4 regions of the Cytobacillus sp. FSL R7-0680 genome follow, and region 2 is predicted to be linked to each of the others. Evidence: riboswitches for the same ligand, from Rfam matches in the RefSeq annotation. Region 2 holds a riboswitch; each other region holds the start of a gene.
What was found. Region 2 has a riboswitch for thiamine pyrophosphate ahead of MKY26_RS06215 (YkoF family thiamine/hydroxymethylpyrimidine-binding protein). Riboswitches for the same ligand answer to the same signal wherever they lie in the genome.

Region 1 (7,655 bases), 260 kb from region 2:
ACATAACCACCTTCACTAGCAAGAGAGAGAGAGTATTTTTTTGCTTAAAAGATTCATCATATGTCACCATAAAAAAACACCCCGAGCGTTAGACTTCGGGGTGCATATGAAAAGCTCTATTCTATTTTATTTAAAGTTCTTCATTTTCTTCGCCTTTTTTAGTCTTCATTTTAAAATAAGCATCAAATACCTCATCAGCAATATGAAGGTTAATCTTGGATTTATCTGAAGACAACCATGGAATGACAACTGAAATGGCAATTTCAGGATTATCATACGGCGCGTACCCGACAAAGGTTAAATTCCAAGTATCTGGATTCGATTGCACCTTAAGCGGCCCCCCGTAGTAAGCTTGGGCTGTTCCTGTTTTACCTGCAATCTTATACTTTTTATTTGTAATCCCACTATTTGCTGTTCCCTGCGGATGGTTGACTACTTGGATAAACCCATCTTGTACATGTTCAATCCATGCATCCTTCATCGTAATTTTATTCAAAACATTCGGCTCAATGGATTTATAAACCGCACCAAGTTGATTATTCTCAAGATTCGGTTCACGAATTTCCTTCACAATCTGTGGTTGCATACGGTAACCACCATTTGCTATCGTTGATACATATTGCGCCAATTGTAGCGGACTATAAGTATCGAATTGTCCAATGGCAAAATCAAGTGTATTCCCTCCATTAGGAGGAATTGGTGATTGTCCTGTTACTTCACCTGGTAAGTCGATACCCGTTTTCACCCCAAGACCGAACTGGTGAAAATTATATCGTAACTTTCTAATACCTTCATCTTTATCAATACGTAGTTTACCTCGCGGAATGTATTCTTGTTGTCCACCAATTCTCATCGCTATTAGAAACATATAAACATTTGAAGATTTCCTAAGGGCCGTTAGATCATTAATGGCACCAAATCCTGCCGTATTCCAAGATCGTTTAGGTTGTGTTCCGTCAAAATACAAAGGTCTATCTACCAAAACACTCCAAGGTGAGATTACTCCTTCTTCGTAACCTGCTAACACTGTTGCGCCTTTTATAGTGGAACCCATTGAATATTGACTTGTCATATTACCTAAGGCGTAATCCATGACTTCTGTTTCACCAGTTTTTTCATCTTTGACAAATTGTTTGCCAGCCATTGCGAGAACCTCACCTGTTTGTGGGTTCATCGCTGAAACGAAGCCACGATCTAAATAGTAATTACTTCCCCTCAGACTTCGAACATGCTTTTCAATGATTTTTTCTACCTCTTGTTGGAATTCGATATCAGTTGTTAAGACAAGGTCTTTTCCTGCTTGTCCTTCTCTTACCACATCTTGCTTTGTTACTTCACCCGTTTTATCTGTGTAATTTTTCATGATTTTCTTTTGCCCTTGTAAAACAGACTCGTATTGCAATTCTAAATAACTCTTGCCGACACGATCATTGCGACTATAACCTTTAGATTGATAATATTCGAGCATTTCACTAGGCAAGCCCTCTTTTGAACTTGAAACATTTCCAAGTACAGAACTTAATGTTACTTCTCCATCTTCGTCCTTTAAAGCATTATAACGTTCCCAGTCTACCGTTGTATCAATACCAGGTAGTAAATGAAGATTCTCACTAACAAGAGCAAATTCATCTTCATTAACATTTTTGTTCTTAATAAAATGAGGTGTCAACATTCGACTACTTGCCATTTCTCGAAATATCGCTAAAACTTCTAGTTCATCCTTCTTAAAAGCATTCAGTTCTTCTTCTGTTATTCGTTCCCGCGTTCGTTTATATATTTCTTCATCTACTTCTTTTGCTGACATATCACTTGCTTGCAATTCATCTTTTTCTTTATCCGATACTTTTTCTGCTGCTTCATTCGGATACTTTATTATCCAAAAGTCTTGTTTATCTCTTTCCGTAATCGCCTTCAAGTCTTCTTCCGTGTCTTTTTTAATCATTTTCGCTAAAAGCTCTGATGTCTGAATCATTTCTTCTTGAGTTGTAGATTGAGAGCGAGTATAACTTATGGCTAATTGAGGCTTATTCCCTACAACCAGTCTACCTTTACTATCATAGATCTGCCCCCTAGGTGCCGTGCTTGCTACTGGCACCTCCACTTCCCGTTCAATCTCTTTTTTATAATTCTCCCCGTAAACAATTTGAACAATACCTAAGCGGAAGATTAGAATCGAAAAGAGGATAAATACTGCAAAAAACATTAAATTAATCCGAAAAACCATTTTTTTATTTCTTTTCTTTCTTTTCTGCTCTCCCGCCATCATCAACACAACCAATCATCAAAGTATGAATGTTCTTAATTATTACTATATGTAACTATTATATTTCAAAAATATATTATCTATTAAAATTAGATTAATAATATAACCTATCTTACAACAAATATCCAATTTTTTCAATTGTTATGAAGAAATATTTGATAAAAAAAGATCAATTTTACACTTTCAGTAACATTTTCTAAAAAGGACGGTAGATGGTGATCAAATCAGGTATCCACTTGACTGCCTTTTAAGTGATGATTGTTCTTCATTTTTATTAGCTAAATAAAAAAATCGATTGTTAACCAACCGATTTTTTCATTTGACTCATTTGTAGTTTTTGACGATATACTACTGGCTCATATAACATGAATACTCCAATTAACCCAATAATCGCAAAGCTTAAAGGAATATAGAGTCCATATTGATAAGCGGTTGTAAGGTCAAAATTAGCAAAATGGTCCAATACTTTCCCAAAAAGAGCTGGCAGCAACACTGCGCTAAGAAAGCCACCCGTATTGGCGAAACCGGAAATAAGCCCCACTTCCTTTATATGAAAGGACTGTCTAACAACTGTAAAGGTTAGAGCACTCGCACCATTTGCATAGCCTATGATCACGAATAAAAGAATGAATAATAAATACGGTGGCTCTCCACCCAGCAATACTAGTGTGATCCAAGCAGAAACCGACAGCAACTGCACGATAACATACGGTAATTTGACACTGTCAAAAAAAGTAGATAGATAGGTTGTTAATGGCGCTCCGATAATGGCACCAAATAAGCCGTACATAATTACTTCACTTGCACTTGATCTTGATAAACCGTAAATGTCCATACCATAGGGAACAGCCCAAGAGCCAATAAAGCCAATATATGTGCCTACTACACCAAAATGACAAAGGAATGTCGCCCAAGCTTGGCGATTGACTAGTAATCTTCTTATGATGACTAATAACGGTTCATTTGTTTCTTTTTGATTTTTTTCTTCTTCCATTTGAAATTTCTTCTTAGGATATTTTATTAAAACAACATAGAGTCCGATACCGAGGGTGAATATTACGATGCCAACAATTAAAAATGGAAGTCTCCACCCTAATAGAGAAATGGTCGAACTAAAAGGAACTGTTGCCAATAAGAAACCTAAACTTCCTGTCATTCCAGCAAATCCCACTAGCATCGAAAACTCCTGCTGCTTGAACCAAATGCTCAATACAAGAACTAAATTGACCCAAATAGTAGCATCGCCAATTCCACATAATAGCCTAGCAAAGATAAGCATATAACTATTATCTACCGAACTATAGAGGATGGTACCTAGTCCGTTTAGCAGCGTTCCAGCGACTAGAAATACATTTGGACCAAATCTATCAGAGAATAATCCGATGGGAATTTGCAATCCAGCATAAGCAAAAAATTGAATACTCGTTATCAGCCCAATCGTTGCTGCAGTTAAATGAAATTCTTCCATTAATTGATCAGTAATTAAACCAGGTGCTGTTCTTTGACTAACCATAAATAAATAGGCTAAAAGTAAAACACCAAATACAACCCATCTGTACTTACTTTGTTGTTTATTCATTATTTAAACGCCTTCCTCAATTTAACATTCGTCTCTCATTATACGCTTATTGTCTTTATATATATATAGGAAGTTTATATGTCTATGAGGGTGGAGAAGTAGAAGTCATTTCTATTGACTAGATGAGTAGTTGGTGAAGATCTAACTTCTTTTTTAGGAAAATCCGATATGGCAAACTGTCTTAATTGCATAACAAACCTGATATTACAACGATTATAAAGGGTATGATGTTAACAGAATTGAGTTAGTATGAACTAACCTTATTCTGTTAACACTATTCCCGCTTTCATTTATGAAGTTTTATGCATATGTTTTATCACTTAACCACTTTTCTTGGGTATAAGCCATTTCCCAAAAAGCTAACTCATATTGACAGCTAATGGTAAATGCCATTTTCATTTTTTCTTTTTCTGTTTCAGATGCAATTTCAGCAAGCCGATCAAGATGATGAATTTGTTCCAGTACAAGTTTAACAAACCATTCTCCACCGTATGTATCAATCCAGGTACGATAGATTTCTTCTTTTGGTTTTGCCCCTTTAAAGCTCTGCCCAATATCATAATAAATCCAATAACACGGAAGCAAACTAGCGATGACCTCGCCAACTGTGCCTGTCTCTGCTACACGATATAAATGGGATGTATATGCATAGGCAGTAGGAGCGGGTCTAAACTGGTTTAACTCTTCTTCAGAAACTTTTAATACCTCCATAAATTTGTTATGTAACCCTAGTTCAGCTTCATAGGTACCTTGCGCATGCGAGGCCATTCTTGAGGTCATATATAAATTCTCTGCTTTAGAAGCAGCGATTGCTTGCACACGAGCAAAATGTGATAAATAGTAAGAATCTTGTAACACATAAAAGCGGAAACACTCAATTGGTAAATCTCCCTTAGCAATTCCTTTAACGAAAGGGTGTTCAAAATTCGCTTCCCATATATCATGTACTTCTTTCCTTAACGATTGTGTAAACGTTTCTTTTGTTGTCATCATTTCTACCTCTTCTCTTTTTTTATCGAGCATAAAAAATCCAGAAAAGCGAAAAACCACTTCCTATAAGAAAGTGGTTACTGTATACATCATTCATTTAGTTATAGTTATAACGTTAACTAAATTGATATACGCCACTTCCCTACGCTGGTATCAACCAGATCAGGTTCTAAGAGTCTTAAAGTTATTGCACTTTAATCTCAGCCTTTTAAAGGCACCCCTAGTGGATTTATTCAATTATGCTTTCAAAGTTATGTTATCATCTTATCAATAAATGTCAACCTAAATGGCAACTGTAAGTTTAGGAATTGAGCAATGTCAAGCTTCTCTTTCAGTAACGATTATGAACAAGTTGGATGAATGCTGTCGTTACCTAAACACTTCAACTGATCTAACACCGCGGCTTAAATTGGCATTGACTCAAGGATGGATAACTCCAAATATTCTCCATGCATTTACACTCTCCACCCTCTTCGCCTAGTGAAGTTTTTCTTTATAATGAAAGCTTACGACTTTTTATCAGCTAAAAAAATGTTTATACTAGAATTATGATTTTGGATAAAGAATGGGTGAATACTACTTGGAAACACATATTTTTTCAAAGGGAGAAGAAATCGCCAACGCGATCGTACACGGAATCGGTGCGCTATTAAGTATTGCGGCTCTCGTCATTTTAACTGTTTTCTCATCCTTATATGGAACAGCTTGGCATATTGTCAGCTTTGTTCTTTTTGGTACAACGATGGTTATTTTATATTTCTCATCAACTTTGCTACATAGTTTACCTGCTGGAAAAGCAAAGGATGTATTTGAGATTCTCGATCATTCTTCCATTTACTTTTTTATTGCTGGAACGTTCACACCGTTTCTATTTATAACAGTTAAAGGAACCTTAGGATGGACCTTATTTGGTCTTGTATGGGGGCTAGCAATTGCTGGAACAGTTTTCAAATGTTTTTTTGTTAAAAAGTTTTTAGTCTTCTCGACATTACTATATGTTTTGATGGGCTGGCTAATTATATTTGCCTGGGAGCCTCTGGTTACACACTTACCTACACAAGGAATGATTTTCCTCATTATCGGTGGTGTTCTATACACTGCTGGTTCAATATTTTATGTATGGAGAGGATTTAAGTACCATCACGCATTGTGGCATGTTTTTGTTCTTGCTGGTTCGATTATGCATTTTTTTGCTGTTCTCTCGCTTTTACCTTGAGCAAAATTTACCTCTTTATAAATGATCTGCAGATGGCTACTCTCACCACCTGCAGATTTATTAATATCAGTTTGTAGAGTTTTTATCACATTACTTGTTCTATATTAATAATAAACTACTACTTATAATAACTTCATTACTTCATAGCGAAAGCTCAATTTTTTATACCCTTGTTTACGATACATATCCTTTGGCGTGTCATTGCTGTCGGCTACAAGTATAACCCTATGATTGCTAAATCGCTTCATTACTTCATATTGCAAGCTTGCAGCAATCCCCTTTAATCGGTGAGCTGGTAACACACCTACATTATCAATTTCAGCTGTACACTTATTAAAAAATACTTGTAATGAACCTGCTGGCACACCATGATCATATGCGAGTAACTGTAATGTATCTTTTGCATTATGATGATAGGAATGCATGCTTCTATTAAGGTTCACATATTCCTCACCATAATCTAGATCAAAGTTTCTCTGCAATTGTAGATATTCTCCTAAATTATCATTTGTCACTTCCTCAACCACGATTTCGTTCTTTCTATCTTTATAGATAAATTGAAGAGGGTTAATTTCATATAACTCCTGACACCCGATCGTATAGAATTGTTGATAAAGGTATAATAAAACATCCTCTTGAATCATTTCGTCTGCTGGTAAATAAAACTTCAAATGTTCTTGTTTATGCTCTTTCTGATAGTCTTCCAAATACATTTGTGCCAGTTGAAAATCTTGCAAACTAGGATTTATTTTAAATTGGATAAAGTTTGCATCATATTTAAAATAGAACTGTTTTGTGCCATAGTGATCAAAATTGGCTTTTTCTGCTATTAAATTACCATCATGATGTATATCTCTGAAACTAACCACTGACCATCTCTCCCCTACTTATAGCCCTTAAGTATAACGATTAATTCCTTACGGTAAAAAAATACCTCTATCTATTTTATCATTTTTCACAAATAAAGAAGCCCGAACATTTATGTTCGGGCAACAACACCGCATTATTACAAATACATTTCGATACCGGGTCCAATCGGAATACCGAATAATCCAAAAATGAATAGCATGACTACCCAAATTACTAAGAAAACCATTGAATAAGGAATCATTAAGGAAATAAGCGTGCCTAAACCTGCTTTTTTATCGTATTCTCTCATAAAAGCAAGAACTACAAGGATATACGGATTTAGTGGTGTAATAATATTTGTAGTTGAATCGGCAATTCTATACGCTGCTTGGATAAAAGCAGGGTTATAATCAAGTAACATAAACAATGGAATAAAAATTGGGGCTAATAATGCCCATTGAGCAGACCCACTAAAGATTAATAAATTCAGGATAGAGACGAAAATAATAAATCCAATAATAACAGGAATACCAGTTAAATTGATGGAAGATAAGAATTCCGCACCATTGACTGCAATCCAAGTACCTAAATTGGACCAGTTAAAATAAGCAATAAATTGTGACGCAGCAAATATAAGGACGATATAGCCTGCCATATCTTTCATCGAATCTGCCATATACTTTGGAATATCAGCACTTTTTGTGATTTTCTTTACTGTTACTCCGTATGCTGTTCCCATCGTTATAAAGAATAATAAA
Region 2 (7,655 bases):
TCGTCGGAAACAATATACTCGTATGGTGTTAAAGGAAAGTTTAATGGAATTATTAAGAGAAAAGATAATTTCATCCATTACCATTAAAGAATTATGTCAAAAAGCAGATATCAATCGTTCTACTTTTTATAGCCATTATCGTGATCAATTTGATTTACTTCAGCATATTGAAGATGAGATTTTGTTAGAATTACAGGTCACTTTAAAACAGTACAACCATAATGAGATAAATGAAACTTTTGCAATGACGAAGTATTTATTAGATTATGTTTATAAACGAAGTGCTGATTTTCTTGTTTTATTTAGTGACCATGGTAACAAAGCTTTTCAAACGAGAGTGATTGATACTGCACAATCAATCATTATTAATAGTTTAAAGGAAGATCCGCAGGTCATAAATATAGATAAATCAAAATATATGATTTACTTTGTAATTAGTGGATGTATTTATGTAATTGAAAAATGGTTAATGAATGGGATGAAAGAATCTCCGGAAGAAATGACAACCATTATTACTGAAATTAGTAATCGGGTTATTCTTCATTCTAAATAGTATGCGAATATATCAACATTCTTCACATCAATATTTTATTCACCTCTACTATATTGGGATTTAAACTGTATTCCTTACTCTTTTGCATCATTTACGTATCAATTAATAAATTGTATTTATCTCTACTACATTATCAATTGACAAGTATTGGTTTACAGATAATGATTTTTTGCTTATGATAGGATAGACGAACAAATAAAATATATCGAATGCGCTAGGGGAGCTATATTTAATGGCTGAGAAGGCAATTGCCTGACCCTTATAACCCGATCTAGATAATACTAGCGTGGGGAAGTGCAGTTGGTCAGTGTATTCTCTTTTTTTTCTGCATAGCCAAACTGCATTCCATCGGGGTGCAGTTTTTTTTGTTCAAAAAATGTTAAAAGGAGATTTTTATATGAATCAATTATGTGGAACAAGTAGTATCGTAGGTTGTCAGTTTACGCTTTCTCCAATGAGTGAGAGGTATGTGGACATCATCTTATTTGCCCTTAAAGAAGTGAACACGTCAAAGGTGTGGTCAGAAACTGATGATGTATCTACTTGTATCCGTGGTAAGCAAATTCATGTTTTTGATGTAGTGAGGGCAATCTTTTTACACGCAGCTAAAACAGGAGAACACATCGCTATGAGTGGTACCTTTTCGATTGGTTGTCCAGGAGATTCAGCAGCAGATGTATACATGGACGAATCTGACATTGCCTTGAACAAGGATGATACAAAAGAAATAGACCAGCTTGCAGGTTGTAAATTTGCCCTCTATCCCTTAGGGAGGGAAGATTATATGGAAAAAATTTATGAGCAAATTGATTGGTCCAAGGAGACTGAAGTAAACGTAAGCCATAGCCATTATGCCACAAGGCTTGATGGCAAGGTGAATGATATTTTTAACTTGTTACAGAACGTTTTCGATCAGACCAAGCAAGATGTATCTCATGTGACAATGACATTCACATTATCAGCTAACAGCCCTACTGGAAAAGCTAAAGAAGTGAAAGTCTCATGATAAAATCATGGCGTCTGAAAGATATTGTTCTCATGTCAGTCCTGGGTGTCGTATTTGGCTTTATTTATTTAGGGTTTTTTGGGGTCGGTAAAGTTCTTGTTGCCATCCTTACCCCGTTTGGGTTTGGACCCATTGGTTATGAATTGATTTATGGCATATGGTTTATTGTATCCATAATAGCTGCTTACATTATCAGAAAGCCAGGCGTTGCTTTTACAGCAGAAACCATTGCTGCTATTACCGAAGTACTTGTCGGCTCAACATCTGGACCCACTTTAATTCTTTCAGGGATGGTGCAAGGATTAGGGGCGGAAATCGCTTTTGCTCTGACAAAATGGAAAAATTATCAACCTCGTATTCTCGTTTTTTCAGGTGTCAGCGCTGCATTTATTAGTTTTCCTTACCATTTCTTTGTATCAGGTTTTCATGCCTATGAATCCTGGCTTATTATGACAATGTTTGTTATACGTCTCCTAAGTGGAGCTATCATTGCTGGTTATTTAGGAAAAATATTAGCAGATCAACTAGCGAAAACTGGTGTTTTAAATGGGTACCCTATTGGGAAGGAGGTACTAGCAAGGCATGGAAAATCATCAACCAATTTTTGAATTAGACTCTTTCTCATTTTCCTTTGATAAACACGATGAACCTTCTGTAAATAATGTAAGCTGTAAGTTATATGCAGAGGAAGTGACTTTATTACTTGGAGCAAGTGGTTCTGGCAAAAGTACACTTACACTATGTTTAAATGGTCTATATCCTGAGGCGGTTGAAGGTTTTACTTCAGGGGACCTTTTATATAAAGGGAGAAATATCTCCTCCTACCCTAAAGGAGTAATAAACCAAGAAATAGGCATTGTCTTTCAAGATCCAGAAAGTCAGTTTTGCATGGTTCGTGTAGAAGATGAATTAGCATTTGTGTTAGAAAACTTGTCTATTCCCAGATGTCAAATGAAACAAAGAATAGAACATGTGCTGGATATTGTAGGATTATCACAATATATGAAACATAACATTCACCATCTTTCAGGAGGACAAAAACAAAAGGTTGCGCTAGCTTCTATCCTTTTAATGGACCCTCAATATTTAATTTTAGATGAACCTACAGCAAATTTAGATCCGATATCTAGCCTCGAGTTTATCGAGACAATTATTAAGATTCAAAAACAACAAAGATTTGGTTTGCTTGTAATTGAACACGAAATCGATGACTGGGAACCATACGCTCATCGGTTGGTTGCGCTTAATAAAAAAGGAGAAATACTTTTAGATAGTACGCCGAAGGAAGGTTTTCAAAATCATTTACATAAGTTGACGAAGAATCGTATAAGAGTTCCTAAAAGGTATGAAAATAGGAAAATGCCTAGTCGACCATCAAGTGAGAAAGAAAGTACAGAAGTAATAGTCAATCTTAAAGATATACAATTTAACTATAAAAATAAGCAAATCCTAAATGAACTTTCCTTTTCAATCAAAGAAGGGGACTTTTGCGCAATAGTTGGCGAAAATGGTGCTGGTAAATCTACTTTATTACAGTTAATAGCCAAATTAATTAAGCCCGTATCAGGCTCAATCGATTTTTTAAACACTCCATTAAGTAATTGGCATGAAAACGAATTGTATAAGAATATGGGCTATGTATTTCAAAATCCTGAGCATCAATTTATTAACCAAACTGTATACGATGAAGTGTGTTTTGGTATCAAGCTAAGTGGCTATTCTACAGAAGAAACAGAAAGAATGGTTCATCATTTATTAACCGATTTTGATCTCTTATCTGATAAGTGGAAAAATCCATTTTCCTTAAGTGGTGGCCAAAAAAGAAGGCTAAGTGTAGCAACGATGTTACATTCCAAACCTGATTTACTTCTATTCGATGAACCAACATTTGGACAAGATGCCTATACGACCTCTCAATTTATGCGTAAAGTCATGCACCTAAATGATAAAGGGGCCACCATCGTTTTCGTTACACATGACATGGATTTAGTTGATTCATACTGTAATAATGTCTTGGTTATGCAACAAGGAAAGATCGTTTATGATGGTACACCTAAAGCACTTTGGCGAAAAACTGACCTTTTAGAAAGAGCCAGATTAAGGATACCTTACCGCTTACGGTTGATAAATGAAGAGATGACGATATGATACACTCATTAAATCCAACCATAAAAGCTATTACGGTTATCTTACCTGCCATTTTGTTGAGCTTTTCCTTTGATATTATTACACCAGCGATTATGTTTATTTATATCCTGATACTTACCTTTTTCTTCAGTAAACTGAACATAAAGAAATGGTTGTTTTACTTTATACCGATGTCCTTTTTTACGCTCGGGTTAGCTTGGATGACAATGCTGTATACGGATGATAAGTACGCAACTGGTCCTATTGTTTTTTCGTTCTTTTCTTTTGATATTAGGATGGGTAGCATTATAGTTAGTATGAGTTTAGCACTAAGGTCATTGTGTTTTATAGGGTTATCTTTACTCTTTGCTTTTACAACTGATCCAACAAAATTTATGTTAAGTTTAATGCAGCAAGTTCGCCTTTCACCTAAGTTAACTTATGGTATTTTGGCAGGGTATCGCTTTGTTCCAACCTTCAAGCACGAATTAGACTTGTTAAAGAAAGCTCATCGTGTTCGGGGCCTTGGTCGTGCAAAAGGATGGAGAAATCGCGTGGAACATACGAGACAATATTTTATCCCCCTATTAGCTGGCGCCATTCGGAAGGCTGAAAGAGTCGCAATTGCAATGGAATCAAAAGGTTTTACAGGGTCAAAAGATCGAACCTATTATACTGTAATGAAAATCAAAGCGACTGATTACCTATTTTTTATCATCATGCTTATCATATTAATAATCGCCTATTACGTCTCCTATCGATTGGGTACACTTAATATATTTGGCCATCGGATTATGCCCTAACTTTACTCGCTAAAACCTTTCTAAGTAAAATTAACAACGAACAAGTTCAGTTATATGATAAGAATTTGTTCGTTGTTGATTATCTTAAAGTACTTAATTCTAATTTTTTTATTGAATCAAGCAAAGAGAGATTTATTTAATCAATCTCATCCATCCCCCACGCTTTGAACAATGCTTTCAAGCTGTGTTCCAATTGCTCTTCACGAATACCTGCAAAGCCTAATATAATTTGCGGTTCTTTATCATCTCTTCTAATTATGGAGTAATTAGATAAAGGATAAATTTTCAAGCGCTCTCTTTTTGCGCGTGCTACGAGTTCGCTTTCATTCATTCCGTTCTTGACAATCAATACGACATGTAATCCAGAGCTTTCTCCCATAACTTCTAATTGCGGAAAGGACTTGAGTACGTTTAGAACTATTTCGACCTTTCTTCTATAAACTTTTTTCATCCGGTTTAAATGCTTTTCAAACTCCCCGTCTTTCATAAATCCACTTAAAGCATTTTGGTCTATTCTCGAAACCGTGCAATGATAAAAAGATAATTTTTCTTTATAAGATTTAACAAGGGGTTTTGGCAAAACCATATAACTAATTCGCAATGATGGAATAAAAGATTTAGAAAAAGAGCCTAAATAAATAACCTTTTCCCCTCTGTCCATACTTTGCAGAGACGGTATCGTTTTTCCGTTATAGCGAAACTCGCTGTCATAATCATCTTCAATAATGTAGCGATCATCCTTCTCTGCTGCCCAATTCAACAATTGTTGTCTTCGTTGAATCGGTAAAACGGTTCCATAAGGGAAATGGTGTGAAGGTGTCGTATACAGGATATCTATAGGTGATTTTTTTATGGCGTGAATGTCGACTCCTTGTCTATCCACTAACAGTGGATACACTTCATATCCGTAATTATGTAGTATCTTCATCATTAAATGGTAACCTGGGTCTTCCACCCCATAGACTGTATTTTTATCAAATAGAAAAATCAGCTGTTGTAAAAGAACTTCTACACCTGCGCCAATTACTATTTGTTCAGGCTTGCAAGTTACGCCACGGGAATGATATAAGTACTGCGCAATTTCCTGCCTTAAATCAAGTTCCCCTTGGTTTTCACCAAGCAGTAATGAGGACTGATGAACCGGTTCAATATGTTGTTTCACATACTTTCGCCATTTATCATATGGAAAGTGAACAGTATCAATTTGGCTCGGGTGAAAATCATAAATCGCGGTTTGTTCTTTAGGATAAACACCAACTGTTGAACCTTCATTCTTCATTTTACTTTCGATATATTCTAAGTCTGTTAATGGTAATATAAAGTAGCCTCTGCGCGCTTGTACTTCAATATAACCTTCCGCTTCAAGCTGTTCATACGCTGTTTGAATAGTATTTTGACTTATTTTTAACAAGGTGGCTAATTTTCGTTTAGATGGAAGCTTATCTCCTTCTAGTAATCTTCCCACTGTTATTTCGCCTTTAATATAGTCATATAATTGCTCATATAAAGGTACATCACTGTCTCTTAACAACTCACAAGCTAAGTAATCCATCTAACTGCCCCCTCTAACTGATACTATAAAATTATCAAAAACTGATACTTACAATCATATCAGTTCCTTTTTATACTAATAAACAAATCTGAAAAATGCAATGGAGGAATGAAAATGAGTCAATTAGTAGGTACAGAAACAGTAAAACGCGGGATGGCACAAATGCAAAAAGGCGGTGTCATTATGGATGTCGTCAATGCTGAGCAAGCAAAGGTCGCTGAAGCAGCAGGCGCAGTCGCTGTTATGGCATTAGAGCGCGTGCCTTCAGATATTCGTGCAGCTGGAGGAGTCGCTCGCATGGCCGATCCAAGAATTGTTGAAGAAGTGATGCAGGCAGTGTCTATTCCTGTCATGGCCAAAGCTAGAATTGGACATATTGTTGAAGCACGAGTGTTAGAAGCAATGGGTGTTGATTACATAGATGAGAGTGAAGTATTAACCCCTGCAGATGAAGAGTACCATATTTTAAAAAGTGAGTTTACGGTTCCATTTGTGTGTGGATGTCGTGATTTAGGTGAAGCAGCAAGAAGAATTGGTGAAGGTGCATCCATGTTAAGAACGAAAGGTGAACCGGGCACAGGTAATATTGTTGAAGCAGTAAGACATATGAGAAAAGTTCAAGCACAAATTCGGAAAATCACTTTAATGAATGATGATGAACTCATGACAGAAGCTAAACTCTTAGGTGCACCATATGATATCCTTCGTGAAATAAAGAAAAATGGCAAATTACCAGTAGTAAACTTTGCTGCAGGAGGGATTGCAACACCAGCAGACGCTGCTCTTATGATGGAACTTGGTTCTGACGGTGTCTTTGTAGGATCGGGTATTTTCAAATCTGAAAATCCAGAAAAGTTTGCTCATAGCATTGTGCAAGCAACAACGCATTATAAAGACTACGATTTAATCGGGAAGCTTTCGCAAGAACTCGGTGCTGCTATGAAAGGATTAGATATTTCTAAATTATCCTTAGAAGAAAGAATGCAGGAGCGTGGTTGGTAATGTTGAAAATTGGCGTACTCGCCTTGCAAGGAGCCGTTTCTGAGCACATAAAACAAATCGAGTCAGCCGGGCAAGCCGCTGTAGCCGTAAAAAAAGCAAGTGAACTATCATCACTTGATGCTTTAATTATTCCTGGTGGAGAAAGTACGGCAATAAGAAAACTAATTGATTATTATGAATTCAAAGCACCAATTCAGCAGTTTTCAGCAGAAAAGAAACCAATTTTTGGCACTTGTGCGGGTTTAGTATTACTAGCTAATGAGTTAGCCGATGGTAGTGAAGCGCATTTACGGTTAATGGATATAAGTGTAAAGCGAAATGCCTTCGGTCGACAAAAGGACAGTTTTGAAACAATGTTACAAGTAAAGGGCTTCACAGACAATGTTCCAGCAGTATTCATTAGAGCGCCCATTATTACAGAAGTAACAGAGCATGTGGAAGTGTTAGCTACATATGATAACCAAATTGTAGCTGCCAAACAAGATCATCTACTTGTTACCTCCTTCCACCCTGAACTGACAGAGGATAATCGTTGGATGAAATTATTTATCGAGATGGTAAAACAAGCACATCAAAAGGCTACCATTCATTAATCAAAAAAAGAGCCTTGCT
Region 3 (7,655 bases), 2.5 Mb from region 2:
CATCAATCATAAAATTAAAAAAGACGATGAAGATTATCATGATTTAAAGCATTATTTATCCGAGTTTACTGCTGATCCGATGGAGATGTACCAAAATTATCGGTCTATGACTAATATTGATAAAACAATTGACTTTTACTATAGTCAATTAAATAAAGTAAAAAAGCTTTTAGAATCACCTTATTTTGGTCGTATCGATTTTAAATTTGAGGATGGCGATGAGGTAGAAGAATTTTATATTGGAAAGTTCAACCTAGCTGATCGAGATAACGATATATTAATTTACGATTGGCGAGCACCGATATCGAGTATGTATTATGAATACGAACTTGGGCAAGCTGCTTATGAAGCACAGGTTGGTATGATACATGGGGAAATCAGCCGAAAAAGACAGTATAAAATTAAGGATCAGCAATTGCAGTATGCATTAGAGAGCTCTATGACTATCCAAGATGATGTCCTTCAAAGAGAATTGAGTACAACGTCTGATGATCGAATGAAAACAATTATATCAACCATACAGAAAGAACAAAATAAGATTGTACGAAATGAATCTGCTCATACTCTCGTCATTCAAGGAGTTGCTGGTTCAGGAAAATCAGCCATTGCTCTGCATCGCATTGCCTACTTGCTTTACAAGCACAAAGAAAAGCTATCGTCTGATCAGATCACAATCATATCACCGAATAAAATATTTGCTGATTTTATAGCAAATGTTTTGCCTGAACTGGGTGAAGACCCAGTTCGTGAACAGACATTTGATGATATTGCCACAGCTCTTCTTCCAAATAATATAAAAGCTGAATCTTTATACGAACAAACCAAAAGAATCATAGAGGAACCTCATTCTAACTATACGCTTCGAGTAAAACTAAAATCCTCATTAGCTTTTTTTAAGCAATTGAGCAATTATATAAAGAATATTGATTCAAACATCTTCCAACCGGATGAAAATATGCATTTTGGTGATACGATCATAACAAAGGAATACCTTTTATCAAGATTCCATAGTTATAATAACCTCCCAGTAAAACAACGGTTGGATGAGTTATCTAATGATGTCTTGGACATTTTAAAGAAGAGTAAAGCAGCAGAAATTAAAAACATCCCTTCCAAAATAGACTTAAAAAAAAGACTTAGCAGCTATTTAAAATTTAGTGATGCCCAATCTATTTATATACATTTCTTTAATGTGATAAATAATGCTGATGCACTAAATTGGAATAAAGAAAGACTAGAATATCAAGATGTCTTTCCATATATATATTGTATCTACTATTTTGAGGGCATCGAGTCGTTTAACTTAGTTAAGCATTTAGTTATTGATGAAATGCAAGATTACAGTCCCGTTCATTACGCTGTAATCAATAAAATATTTAGGTGCAAGAAAACAATCTTAGGTGATTTTGGTCAAATGTTGAATCCTTTTAGTTTAAATTCCAATCAATCCTTCAGTAACATATTTGATAGAATGGAATTTGTAGAACTGAAAAAAAGTTATCGATCCTCTTATGAAATTATCGCTTTTGCGAAGCAGTTTATGCCGGATTACTCCATCGAAGCAATTGATCGCCATGGAGAAAAACCAGAAATTATATCGTATACAAACCAGCATTCTTTAATTGATCAATTACAAAGATTAATCATCCAGTTCCAAAATAACTCGTTTAATCGTTTAGGTATCATCTGTAAAAGTGAAGCACAAGTAAATCAAATTTATGATGAACTAAAACAGTTTTTTACACTTAATAAACTAAGTGATACCAGTGAAACATTTGAGCAAGGGATAACCGTAACAACAATCCAATTAGCTAAAGGATTGGAATTTGATGAGGTACTCATTCCTTTTGCAAATGCTGATGTATATAAATCTAAATTTGACAAAGGCTTATTATATATCGCAGCAACTAGAGCGATGCATAAGTTGACTATACTGCACAAAAAAAGCGAATTAACTCCTTTAATTAAAAACGAGTAAAAATCGACCCCATTCTATAAAAGATTGGGGTCTTCTCTTTTTATCAATCAATTGTCACTATTCTACCCCTTTAGCAACATAACTAGAAGAATTCCCTTTATTTAAAGAAATAAAGTAACTATCAACCAACCAGAGCAGACTAATATAAAAACTATAACTATGTGTAAAGAAACTATCTAGAGGAAATAACTTAGTTATTACCGTTTTGTTTTACTTGATATTACTCTATATGCTTTATAGAATATTAATCAGATTAATGAAGGAGGATTTTTGTTTGAATAACTTATGTTTAAGTCTGGTTCATAGCTTTTCTCAAAAATAATTCATCGAGGAGAGTGTAATTAATGAACTTTTATATAATGAAAGATATACTGAACGAACAGTTCGATTTAAAAATTACTCACATGACACAACTTACCGATCATAATATATCTGCAACCTATTATTTAAATACATCTAAAGGAAGTTACGTTCTAAAACGTATTCCTTCCTATATTCAAGATACCGAAATAGAAGGCAAATTGGTTAAGTACCTTTACGAAAACGAAATTCCTGTAGCACAAGTTATTAAATCTAATCAAGGAACTTATTCATTCTCCATAAACGGGGAAAAATACCACTTACAAGAATATATAGATGGGGAAATTTATGACTTAAATAATGGAACTGACTGGTTTAAGGATGTATCCGCTCAAAATTTAGGAAAAATTCAACATGTATTATCTCAAACCCCCAAATTAAAAACAGGAATGATTAATAAAGAATTATTTACTAACAGTCAAATTATTAAGGCAAAAAAATCCTACCTCAAGACTTTTAAAAAAGCACAACAGTCAAACGATACGACAACTATGAAAGATATTATTAACCGATTAGAGTATCTAGATACAATTAATAACTATACGTTTGATTATTCTAAGTTTACATGTACTAATTCGCATGGAGATTATTATACTTCTCAAATCATATGTAAGGAAACAAAATTGTATACAATTGATTGGACAGACGCCTGTCATTTACCTGCATGTTGGGAAGTAATGATGTCTTTCTCTTATGCGGACCCTGTTGCTAAGAGTGGAAAAATTAAATCTAATGCTCTTAAACGTTATATAGATAACTATTCAAAGTGGTTTACCTTGAATAATTACGATTTGTTCCATATGCCATATCTGTATTTCTTTCAGCTAGCTGTTAGTAATTTTTACGAACCTTATGGAAAGTTACCAAAAGAATATTTAAAAATTGCTAGGCTGACAACAAAGCAGTTAGCATGGCTAAATAAGAATGTTGATTCTTTAGCCATGAAGTTAGTTTAAAAAACGTAATCTTTTGTCTTGTCCCTCTCACGTAGACAACATAAAAAGATGAACATTGAACGTGTGTCGATATTCAATCGGCACACGTTTATTTAGTTTCATATGACTAAATTTAGAATCATCATTACCTAGAGCTTATTCTCCTTCTGTTTAACACTTATTCAGTTTTGAGGTATCGAAAGATCGATTCTATAATTAGCATAAAAAAACAAGTTGCCCCAGGGTTCATACGAATCGGAGCTAGCTTTACGATTGGTAAAGCTATTTTGCTAAGTGTTATCGCACAATTACGAGCCACTCATGAGCAATTATCTTATCATGTTACAATTGGGAATAGCGAATAAGTAATTGCTAGTGGCAGGCACCATAGCAGTAGATATTGGCTTGTGGAAGGGCAAACCAATGCGAAAGAGTTTGTCCAGAACCCCTTTGCAGAAGATTGCTTATTGACCTTCTGTTCACCCACATATGGAAAGGCATTTTCATTCGATAGAGGACTTATATGACCAAGAGTAGGTCACGAAGAAGGAAACATTTGGCCACCTGATTGAATTACATCAAATTAGCGTCAAATCGACGTTAATCAGCTCTACACAAGGAATAAAGAGGAGTGTAAAAAGTAGCTTAGACGCTCCTTATTTTCCGAGGTAACTATAAAAGAGGAGTTGACATACGGCCTGTAGAAGCTGGAAGGCTTTAAGAAGAACATTCCTTCTCTTATGTGTTGATCAAAGGAACGAACTTGAATCACAGTATCCAGTTATTAGTTGATACGTTAAAAAACCGCACTGAGTCTTACGAAAAGAGCAACGATTATTATCAAACCACTTTTTTTGCGATTTAAATAAATGTTTGATTGAATTGTGGGCAAGGAGGCCGGCACAAGCGACCTCCATTTAACTGTATTTCTCTATTTAAAAAGCTGAATAATTGCTCTGGGAACGGCAAAAACATAGTCTGCTATTGTCATCGTATTTTCAACCTTGTCGAACTTCTCTTCGAATCGATTAAGGTATTTTGTTAAATGATTTGTTACGATTTCTCCTTGAATCGGTTCTACACCATTTTTAAAACGAATGCGAACTGATTTTCCTTTATGAAGATCTTCTGAATCCATGATTTGAAAATGGATATGCGCTTCAGAAGAGTTACCCGAGTTCCCACATTTGCCAAGTAATTGTTTTTGAAGAACTTCTTCTCCTTCTTGGACAATGATACTGTCTTTTTTAAAATGAGCAATCATACTATATTCCTTATGCGCATGCTCTATCACAATATAGTTGCCTGGGGGGTGTTCTTCATCCATCTGCCCTGGAATATTATCATCGAGACCATCAACCACTTTTATTACTTTGCCATTTTGAGGGGCGATAACTTCCTCTGCAAATGCGTAATAACTCTCATTTTTTTCAGGTCTACCATTATATGTAGAGCCATCCTTCACCTTTAATAGATCATACGCGTACCTTTGATGTTCATATACGTAATGGTAATTAATAAATTCATTTGTGCCACCCCAGAAAACAAACCAATCATCCATCACTGGCATAATGTATTCATTCTTTGTATAAATCTTATCTGTTTCTGGAAAGACAAAGTAGGGTTTCAAATAGAGACTGACAATTGTATATTTATCATCGAATCCAACCACAACTGCTTTTGCTTTTGAGTTATCTACCCATACGAACTGACCAATGCCTATGACATCCGTCCGTGACGTAAGATGATAACTACGCACACCTTTATTAAAAGCTGCGCTCATCTCAATAAATGCCGATAATGAAACCATTCCTTGAAACACTTTTGAAGTTGCTTCATAAATTGTTTTAAAATCTTCTCTTAACCAATGATCTATAAACCTATCAGGATCTATTGACCCTACCATACCCTCTACCCCCGTAAGTTTTATTAAGATGAAAAAATTAAACGATTCTCAAGAAATATTTTGCAATTAATAGTAAAGAAACCGCCAATAGTTACTTTAATTTCACTTAAATCTTCTAACTTACCTTTCAAATCCCCTCTTAATGCTAGACCTAAATTTTCATCCTGTAATTCACCATTTACATACAACTTTTCTCCGTTAATCCAATAATTTTCGATTAATATATGATTTCCATGATGGTTTACTTCAAAAACCTTCTTCATATCAATCACTCCTTGATTATTCTACGACTATCTAGGGAATAAGTTTCACAAATAATCTGTTTTTTTACTACCAAAAAAAGATTCTTGAATTCTGATGAAAGTCATAGTATATTCTAACCGAGGATAAATTTAATACTTCCACAAGGGGAGCCTAATATGGCTGAGAGTGAGCGAGTTCGTTCTGACCCTAAGAACCTGTTAGATAATGCTAGCGTAGGGATCGTGGTTTTGGATATGAGCAATACTAGGCATCCATCACCGCCTATGTATTGCTTTTTTTCATGACAAAAAAGTAATACAGGTTTACTCGTTCGCTTCTCTTTTCGGAGAAGGAGGAAAAACATGAAACAAAATAAAACACTTTTTATGGTGGAAATTGCTATATTTGCAGCTTTGGCATTATTACTTGATTTCTTATCAGGCTTACTGATGGGGAGATTTTGGCCACAAGGTGGGTCCATCTCACTTGCTATGGTACCGGTTTTCTTAATGGCCTTTCGTTGGGGTGTTAAAGGCGGCGTCTTAACGGGCTTACTATTAGGAGGACTTCAAATCTTAACAGGAGCTGTTCCTTTTCATTTCGCCTCTTGGATCATTGACTATTTCGTAGCCTTTGCTGTTGTCGGACTCGCAGGCATCTATATGAATAAAGTTGTGCAAAATTATCAAGACGGCCAATTTGCCAAAGCAAACATGTATGTTATTAGTGGCGTTTTCTTAGGAAGTTTCTTACGCTTCTTATGCCATTATTTATCAGGCATTATCCTATTTGGTGCCTATGCTCCGGCAGATCAACCTGTCGCACTTTACTCACTCGTATATAACGGAACATATATGCTACCTACCTTTATCGTATGTGCCTTAGTAGTTGTCATGCTTTACACAACAGCCAATAAGGTCCTTCTGAAAAAAGCATATTAATCATCTAAAGGCTCTGGGGGAACTCAGGGCCTTTTTTTCAAGTCAACGTTTTGGGGGATTTTCGCACGATGAATGAACTGTGGAATCAGGGTGACATGTACATCGGCGTGATATCCATAAGATAACCATGCAAAATGAAAGCGCCAAAAGCAGCTAGACAAACCAACATCTTCTCTTCTATTTTCTCCTTGAGACCGGCAGTTTTCTTTTTGGATTTCTGAGAGGGGGAGTAGACACATCTTTATCCTTACTTTTTTTAGCAGCACTTTTCTTCCGTCAATGTCAATCTAACGATGAACAATCTTGATTATTTATGAACTTGCAACAACTATTATCTACGGTAGTTTAAACCAACATCATCTGTTTTCTTGTGCGCAGTTCTCAACCTTCCTCTGCTCTCTTTTGCGCATAAACACGATTTGCGCGCAGTTCCCTGACTTCCTCTTCTCTCTTTTGCGCGTAAACACAATTTGCGCGCAGTTCCCTGACTTCCCCTGCTCTCTTTTGCGCATAAACACGATTTGCGCGCAGTTCTCTGACTTCCCCTGCTCTCTTTTGCGCGTATACACGATTTACGCGCAGTTCTCTGACTTCCTCTTTTCTCTTTTGCGCGTATACACGATTTACGCGCAGTTCTCTGACTTCCTCTTTTCTCTTTTGCGCATAAACACGATTTGCGCGCAGTTCCCTGACTTCCCCTGCTCTCTTTTGCGCGTATACATGATTTGCGCGCAGTTCTCTGACTTCCCCTGCTCTCTTTTGCGCGTATACACGATTTGCGCGCAGTTCTCTGACTTCCCCTGCTCTCTTTTGCGCATAAACACGATTTACGCGCAGTTCTCTGACTTCCTCTTTTCTCTTTTGCGCGTATACACGATTTACGCGCAGTTCTCTGACTTCCTCTTTTCTCTTTTGCGCGTATACACGATTTGCGCGCAGTTCCCTGACTTCCCCCTTCTCTCTTTTGCGCGTAAACACAATTTGCGCGCAGTTCCCTGACTTCCTCTTCTCTCTTTTGCGCATAAACACGATTTGCGCGCAGTTCCCTGACTTCCCCTGCTCTCTTTTGCGCGTAAACACAATTTGCGCGCAGTTCCCTGACTTCCTCTTCTCTCTTTTGCGCGTATACACGATTTGCGCGCAGTTCCCTGACTTCCCCCTTCTCTCTTTTGCGCGTATACACGATTTACGCGCAGTTCTCTGACTTCCTCTTTTCTCTTTTGCGCGTATACACTATTTACGCGCAGTTCTCTGACTTCCTCTTTTCTCTTTTGCGCGTATACACTATTTAC
Region 4 (7,655 bases), 2.6 Mb from region 2:
GAAATAAAAGGGATTGTTAGAACAAAAAAGATGACAAATAATGCTGTTTTTCTAATTTGTTTCCTCCATAACATTCTTAACGCCATCATAAATGAAATAAACAAAAAGAGATAATACAATAGCCAAAACCATAACGGTAAACTCACCATAAACATTCCCTCACCCCTCTTTAGTGTAATATTACACTAAAAGAAATTTATTGTAAATAATTTCTTTTTATGTCCTAAATTCACCACTTTTAATTAGGCGCATACACTAAACGATATAACACCTGCCCCAAAATCATGCATAATAAAGTGAGGAAAAGTCATGAGATTCAGCTTTTTATCCCCGGTTTATAATAGTGAACAATGGGTTCGCTCGATGCTTGATAGCATTCCTAAAGAATATGCCGATGAAATCATTGTTTGTGATGACGGATCAACCGATCAAACATTATTGATGTTAAAAGAATATCAACAACAGTACCCTCAACTAAAAATCTTAGAAAATGGGGAAAATCGTGGCGCTAGCTATTCGTATAATCGTTGTATCGAAGCCGCAACTGGAGATTATATTGCCATTATTGATAGCGATGATATTTATTTACCAACCATTCGTGAAGTACTCGCTAAAATAGATGGTGAGTACGACATTTATTATTACAGCATGGTGACAAAGGATGGCCAGCTCTTTCAAGCAACGGAAGAAAATTATCGTGAATGGTGTGGGCAATTTAGGATCATTAAGAGAAGCTGTGTGGGAGAAGCGAGATTTTCTGAAAGACCGGATATGGCGGGGGACTGTGATTTTCATCAAGCGCTCTTAGAACAAAACCCTTCAGTGCACATAACAGGAATTATCGCTTACTGGTATAACTATCCACGAATAAATTCCGAATATTATTTATACTATTTTGGATTAAAGTAAGCCCATTGTGGGAAATGACAGAAAGGTGCGTTCCATACTTATGTTTAAAAATAAAACGCTATTAATTACAGGTGGAACCGGCTCGTTTGGGCATGTGGTGTTAGAACGTTTTTTGCATAGTGAAATAAAAGAAATACGCATCTTTTCTCGTGATGAAAAAAAACAAGATGACATGCAAAAACAGTATGCAGATGGAAGAATCTCTTATATCCTCGGCGATGTTCGGGATATGAGTACTTTATTACCAGCTGTGGACGGGGTTGATTACATTTTTCATGCAGCAGCCTTAAAACAAGTACCCTCATGTGAGTCACATCCGCTAGAGGCGGTGAAAACGAATATTCTTGGCACCGATCATGTATTAAGTGCAGGCATACAAGCAGGGGTAAAGAAAATTGTCTGCCTATCAACGGACAAAGCAGCCTATCCAATTAATGCAATGGGAATGTCTAAAGCTTTAATGGAAAAGACATTTATCGCTAAATCGAGACAAGCTAACGCTCGTGGTACCATTATATGTGGCACAAGATACGGAAATGTCATGGCATCAAGGGGGTCCATCATTCCGCTACTCATAGAACAAGTAAAGGAAGGAAAGCCGCTAACTGTTACGCATCCTTTAATGACCCGTTTTATGATGAGTTTAGATGAGGCTGTCGAACTCGTATTGTACGCTTTTGAGAATGCTTGTAATGGGGATATTATGGTACAAAAATCGCCTGCTGCCTATATTACAGATTTAGCACAAGCGATTAAAGAACTTTTTCACGTTAGCCTTCCTTTAGAATTAATTGGCACACGGCCGGGAGAAAAGCTCTATGAAGTTTTACTAACAAAAGAAGAAGCAGCGAAAGCTATTGATCTTGAAGGCTTCTATCGCATTCCTCGAGATACCAGAATAGAAACTGATACAAACTCTGTAGAAGAATATCACTCCAATAATACTTATCGTCTCTCTGTAGCTGAACTAAAAGAAAAACTACAATCATTATCCTATGTTCAGAAAGAGCTAAAAAAATGGAAAAGGTTAAATTAATATATTTGACCGCTCCCTATTTTTCGTGAGTTGAGCACCTTCATTGACCAAGTTAATAATCGCCAACTCACTTACTATTCTTATATATACTGAATTTATAGGGATATCCTACCAACCCTCTAAAGGAAGGTTGTTGTTTGATGTAGTTTCTGATAAATTAGGATTCAACATGACTAGCATATTGAGGAGTTACATACATGGAAATACAAAAAAGTAGTACGATGATACAATCCTTGCAAATAGGCATTTCTATCATCGAATTAATCTATCAAAAAGATACCCCAATGAAATTCTCAACCATTCAAGAAGAAACCGGTATTACGAAAAGTAATTTATATAAATATTTAAATACACTTACGCAATTGAACATGCTCTATCGTGAAAAAGGGACAAACCTGTATTATCTTGGAAGCAAATTGATTCAATATGGTACAGCCGCCTTTGGTAGTCGTGATATTGCCGATGCAATCACTCCGTATATGCAGGAACTTTCTTCGCTTACTTCCTGCACCGTTTCGTTTTCATTATGGACAAACAACGGACCTATTACGACAAAGATTTGTCATTCGAATGAACCACTTCATATTGGTACACAACTAGGCGGAAGCTTACCACCAACATCTGCCGCAGGGAAGATTTTCTTAAGTTTCTTAAACCCAGTACTGACAAAAGATTGGCTAGGAGACGGGGAAGCGATCGATAACGCAGAATGGCAAATGATTCAACAATCGAAAATCTCCTTCGCTACCGAACCTTTAATTCCATCGATTTCTTCGGCTTCCGTCCCTTTGCTAGACTACCAGAATCAATTACTCGGTGCAGTGACAGTTGTTGGATTTAACGATAAGATGCCTAAGGAAGCATCGGATCCGATGAGCAAGCAACTGCTGAAGTTTCACCTACAAGCATCTTCTATGTTTGGCTATCGATATAAACAAGGAAAAATTGAACAATACTGATTGAACGTTCAATCGACCGTTTTAACATCTAGTAGAATAAAATACTAGTGAGAAAATTAAGTTGTTATTTTAAAAATATCCTTTTCTGCGAATAAATTGGAGTTTAGCTTCGACTTAGTCTCACATTTGCTGATATAAGCTCTTTACTGATTTATCAACCTACAAAATAAGTCCATTTTATTGAAAAAGGCCGCCATAAACAAAGATGACGACCTTTTTTATCTTAGTTCATCGTCAATCCATGATCAACGACTAGATTTTGTCCCGTAATCGCTCTAGCGCCTGGAGAGGCTAAGAAAACAACGGCTTCTGCTACGTCTTCTGGTTTTGTCACACGGCGGATAGCAGAGTTATCAGCCACAATCGCAAATACCTCAGGGGTAGTAACAGCACTTGCATCCGTTGTTTCTAATAATCCACCGGAAACCATATTCACATTAATATCATACTGTCCGAGCTCTTTGGCCATATTGCGTGTAAAGCCAATTAATGCCGCTTTGGCTGTTGTATATTCATGGTAGGCAACGACTGGGTTCTGGTAAAGATTCGTGCCAATACCAATCACACGGGCTTGCTGTGAATCCTTTAGAGCCGGAAGAGCAGATTGAACAACATTTAAGCTTGCTTTTATCGCGCCTTCAAACTGGGTTTGATAGCTAGCCCAAGATAATTCCTCTACTTTCGCCTGTGCCACAGGATCAAATTTAAATTGAACTAATGCATTATTTACAACGATATCCAAGCGACCAAAATGAGCAATTGTGTCTGCTACCATTGCTTTTACTGCTTGATGATCTCTTACATCAGCTTGGATAGCCAATGCACGATCTTGTCCGATTTTTTCAACTACTGCATCTGCTTTTTCTTTATTATTAAAATAATTAACGACTACTTTGTAGCCCTCCTTACCAAACTTTTCAGCAATTGCAGCTCCTAATCCACGACTTGCTCCTGTTACTAACACGACTTCTTCTCTCACGCTATTCCCTCTTTTCAATAGATGTAATTAAAAATGTTCAGGGAAACAAAACAAAAGGCTCCCCGAAAATGGAGAGCCTACCATACATATGCATATAGTTGGAAGATGCTCCCTACGATCGTCTTAACGAACAGGTTCTAAGGGTCAGGTTTTAACCTTCTCAACTCATTTTCTGAGTCCCCCTGCAACAATTTTTAATTATTTTTAGTTTAGCATACAAATAGTTTCCTAGCTATGAATCGAAGTTCATTTCGAAACTGACCATTTGCTTTATGTTTCTCACCATTGTTTTAAACGGGGATTCTTATCTAGAATCGATTCATATTGTTTCTCATTACCGTAGAGGCTATTCGGGTCAAGCAGCTTATATCTCTCATATTTTTCTAATCGATCTTTTTCTTTTGCCCAGCCTAAATGCTTGACTCGTATTGTGGATAAACTGTGGGTAAGTTGGAAGATGTTTTCTGGAAATCTCCCACAATGCTGTGGTGTTTCTTTCCAGACAGGCTGAAAGGTTGATCTAACTCTTGCTAGAAATGGACGGTATAAGAAATGTGCTTGCCAGTATTCATCTTCACGATAATGGTCTTCATCCCACATATCATACAGTCTAAAACAGTACAGGTCGATAGTATCCTGTTTAACAAAGTCATCAATATAATCAATAAAACTCTCCTCAAACCATTCATCTGCGTCAAGATTTAATACCCAACCTAAAAAACCATTCGTTGCTTCTAACCACTGTTGTTTTCTTAGTTCCACTTCATTGGCAAACTGGGAGCTTGCATTCTTGACCAATTTAATTGGCATACCTTTTAGTTCTTGCAAGAAAATCGATATAGTCTGATCAGTACTAGCATCATCTATAATCACAGCTTCATCGATAAATGGCTTTACTTTCTTTAACATCGTTTGTAAATAACGACCTTCTTCATTCTTCACAATCATCGATAAGCGAATTTGATGGCTTTCTGCTTTTTCTGGATAAATAGGTAGTTCGCTATAAGCATACTGACATTTTTCTTTAAATGCGGGTATGCCTGTAAGGTCAGAAGAACGATAAATATGATAAGCTGGCAGATGTGTGTCTACATGTAGATCCAGTCCTAATGCCACAGCTCTCACACAAAAATGTCGATCTTCTCCCCAAAAACTGAGATTTTTAATTTTACTAAAATGAATACCTGCTAACAAAGCTTTCCTGCTAATTAGCGTGCACGCACCTAATCCTCCTACTTCATAAACACCTGGAGTTTGTAACTGTTGAATAAAGGCCTCGGTTTGAACGGCCTTTTCTTCGTCTGTTATGGCACCTTCATCCGCCTGTCTCCAGTGGGTATATTCATCTGTTAACCACACCTGCGGATAAGGAATTGTCCCCTCTTGCCAAGCCGTCCAAAATACCTCTGAAACAATTTCTTTTTTCGTGGAAATAAGTGTATGAAGGGTATTCGGGTGTAAAAGCAAATCAGAGTCAATTAAAAACAAATAATCAAATTCTTCAAATTTCGCCTGCTCAATAAGCATATCTTTGAAGCGAGCAACCTTCCAGATGAGAGCATCATTCCAGAAATGGGTAAAGTCGGTACGAATATAGATACTATCTTCTTTTGCGGATAAAATCGCAACATCTTTCTTCCATTTGGCAAAATGACGTAGTAGTCTACTTGATTCTTCATTCTGATTATCATCTATGAAAAGATAATGAATCTCCATTGTATCCGTTTTTAAATTGGCTAAGGATAGCAGAAACTCTTTTAAAATATCGGGTTCTTGATTAATTGGACTGCCAATGAGAATTTTTGTATTAACCATAAGCAACATTAACGTTTATTGACAAAACCGTTCACCTCTCTACACTATATTCTCACCATGAATTGCTTGTGTAGTGAAATCAGAAAAATTCTACCCAAAACAAAAAGCAGAGAGTCGTCAGAATCTCCCTGCTCTAATGATGGTGTATATAAGAAATAAGAACATTAATATCGCAATGACGAAGCCGATTTCTACTGCTGGTATATTCCATAGGAGAGATGATTGCCTGCCAAGGGCGGAACCGATAATTAAACCCACCATTATAATGCAAAATGCTAGCAACACGATACTAAATGCTAGCCGGTTGCTGATACGATCAATTCTCGTTAGAAATTTTTCACTGTTTGGCAAATTCAGTTCGAGCGGGATTTTTCCCTTTTTGATAAGGGCAATCAAATCTTTCAAATTATACGGCGCTTCCTTTAGAATATCAAAATACTCCCCGATATGAGCTAGCGAATCTTTCGCCAAATGATCAGGTCGATATTTATTAATAATTAATCGTCTACCAAAAGGCTCAGCAATTTTTAATATGCTTATATTAGGGTCAAGTTTTTCAACAATACCTTCCATTGTTAACAATGTTTTTCCCACTAATGTTAAGTTTGTTGGGATATGTATATGATGTTGATTGGCAACGGAAAACAAATCATTAACTGCCTCGCCAATTGATATTTCACTAAACGGAATATCATAATATCTCTCTCTTAGTAAATCAACATCAATTTTTAAAAGTTCAACATCGACATCATCTTGGACAATACCCATTTTAGTGATGGCTTTAATGACTCCATCGGTACTTTGCCGCAACATGGCAATAATTAATGATGCTAAATTTTCTTTCATATCCTCAGTTAAACGTCCAACCATACCAAAATCCATGAAAACAATTACATTTCCTGGTAATACACAAATGTTACCTGGATGAGGATCTGCATGGAATACACCTTCCTCTAATATTTGCTGGAGGATGCCTTCAACGATTCTTTCGGCGATCAGTTGTTTATTAAACCCTTGTTCCGCCAAACTTTTATTTTCAAGGATGCCGCACCCTTCAATATATTCCATAGTTAACACTTTTTTCGTCGTATATTTCCAGTATGTTTTTGGGATTTTATAATGATTATTGTCTTCAAATTGATTGGCAATTTTATCTGCATTACGACCTTCAAGTAAATAATTCAACTCATTTAACAATGCTTTAGAAAATTCTTTCATCATTTCCACTAACTGATATTGCGATGCCCAATGTAGCCGTTTTTCTGCGATTTTAGCAATTTCTATCAAAATTTCTAAATCTGTTCTCATGGTCTTCTCAATATCAGGCCGTTGTACCTTAACAGCTACTTTTTCACCAGAATGGAGGACACCATAATGGACTTGACCGATAGATGCCGATCCTAATGGCTCCTCTTGAAATTCTGTAAAGAGGTCATGTAGTTCTTCCCCTAGTTCGGTTTCAACAATTTTTTTTACCTCTGCAAATGAAAATGACGGGGCATGTTCCTGCAATTTTTCCAATTCCCTAATAATTGATTCCGGAAAAATATCTGACCTTGTACTCGCAATCTGACCAACTTTAATAAACGTCGGTCCAAGCTCTTCTAAAAACAGACGAACACGTTCACCTGTCGTCTTTTCATGAATTTCCTCTTGCTTTCGCATGAACATACGTTTAGGTAGGGACAATACTTCATGCAAGCCTAATTCTTTTAAGAGATAACCAAAACCGTAATGAGAGAAGGCTACGGCAATTTCACGATAGCGATGAATATGACTCATCTTTGGTTTGAAAATGGCAAAAACCTCCCTTAATTCTCTTCTCGATTGTTTGCCTCAAGTGCTAGAATCCGTTCCTCTAATCTTAAGACATCATCCTTTGTAGCGATATTCAAATCATGCAATAAACTAGTCATTCGTTGATGGGCTTTGTCGTCTATCTGCGTTTGCTTCTCTT

Region 1: another riboswitch for thiamine pyrophosphate. It lies ahead of tenA (thiaminase II); the one in region 2 lies ahead of MKY26_RS06215 (YkoF family thiamine/hydroxymethylpyrimidine-binding protein).
Region 3: another riboswitch for thiamine pyrophosphate. It lies ahead of thiT (energy-coupled thiamine transporter ThiT); the one in region 2 lies ahead of MKY26_RS06215 (YkoF family thiamine/hydroxymethylpyrimidine-binding protein).
Region 4: another riboswitch for thiamine pyrophosphate. It lies ahead of MKY26_RS19200 (3-oxoacyl-ACP reductase); the one in region 2 lies ahead of MKY26_RS06215 (YkoF family thiamine/hydroxymethylpyrimidine-binding protein).

The regions. Positions count from the first base shown of each region.
Region 1 covers NZ_JBBPAO010000001.1:1,497,100-1,504,754, forward strand. Annotated here, with positions in the region: gene MKY26_RS07460 (peptidoglycan D,D-transpeptidase FtsI family protein) at 131-2,266, opposite strand; gene MKY26_RS07465 (MFS transporter) at 2,562-3,842, opposite strand; gene tenA (thiaminase II) at 4,143-4,832, opposite strand; TPP riboswitch at 4,955-5,064, opposite strand; gene trhA (PAQR family membrane homeostasis protein TrhA) at 5,413-6,048, shown strand; gene MKY26_RS07480 (GNAT family N-acetyltransferase) at 6,171-6,917, opposite strand; gene MKY26_RS07485 (AbgT family transporter) at 7,055-7,655, opposite strand, start outside.
Region 2 covers NZ_JBBPAO010000001.1:1,232,573-1,240,227, forward strand. Annotated here, with positions in the region: gene MKY26_RS06210 (TetR/AcrR family transcriptional regulator) at 1-553, shown strand, start outside; TPP riboswitch at 760-863, shown strand; gene MKY26_RS06215 (YkoF family thiamine/hydroxymethylpyrimidine-binding protein) at 951-1,559, shown strand; gene MKY26_RS06220 (ECF transporter S component) at 1,556-2,167, shown strand; gene MKY26_RS06225 (ABC transporter ATP-binding protein) at 2,142-3,707, shown strand; gene MKY26_RS06230 (energy-coupling factor transporter transmembrane component T family protein) at 3,704-4,489, shown strand; gene pdxR (MocR-like pyridoxine biosynthesis transcription factor PdxR) at 4,626-6,041, opposite strand; gene pdxS (pyridoxal 5'-phosphate synthase lyase subunit PdxS) at 6,156-7,043, shown strand; gene pdxT (pyridoxal 5'-phosphate synthase glutaminase subunit PdxT) at 7,046-7,636, shown strand.
Region 3 covers NZ_JBBPAO010000001.1:3,758,057-3,765,711, reverse strand. Annotated here, with positions in the region: gene MKY26_RS18850 (HelD family protein) at 1-1,978, shown strand, start outside; gene MKY26_RS18845 (phosphotransferase) at 2,323-3,294, shown strand; gene MKY26_RS18840 (M23 family metallopeptidase) at 4,205-5,179, opposite strand; gene MKY26_RS18835 (hypothetical protein) at 5,203-5,442, opposite strand; TPP riboswitch at 5,576-5,680, shown strand; gene thiT (energy-coupled thiamine transporter ThiT) at 5,785-6,363, shown strand; gene MKY26_RS18825 (hypothetical protein) at 6,745-7,494, opposite strand.
Region 4 covers NZ_JBBPAO010000001.1:3,827,734-3,835,388, reverse strand. Annotated here, with positions in the region: gene MKY26_RS19220 (hypothetical protein) at 1-155, opposite strand, end outside; gene MKY26_RS19215 (glycosyltransferase family 2 protein) at 310-909, shown strand; gene MKY26_RS19210 (polysaccharide biosynthesis protein) at 950-1,945, shown strand; gene MKY26_RS19205 (IclR family transcriptional regulator) at 2,143-2,904, shown strand; gene MKY26_RS19200 (3-oxoacyl-ACP reductase) at 3,128-3,883, opposite strand; TPP riboswitch at 3,976-4,077, opposite strand; gene MKY26_RS19195 (glycosyltransferase) at 4,163-5,698, opposite strand; gene MKY26_RS19190 (ABC1 kinase family protein) at 5,816-7,480, opposite strand; gene MKY26_RS19185 (phasin family protein) at 7,510-7,655, opposite strand, start outside.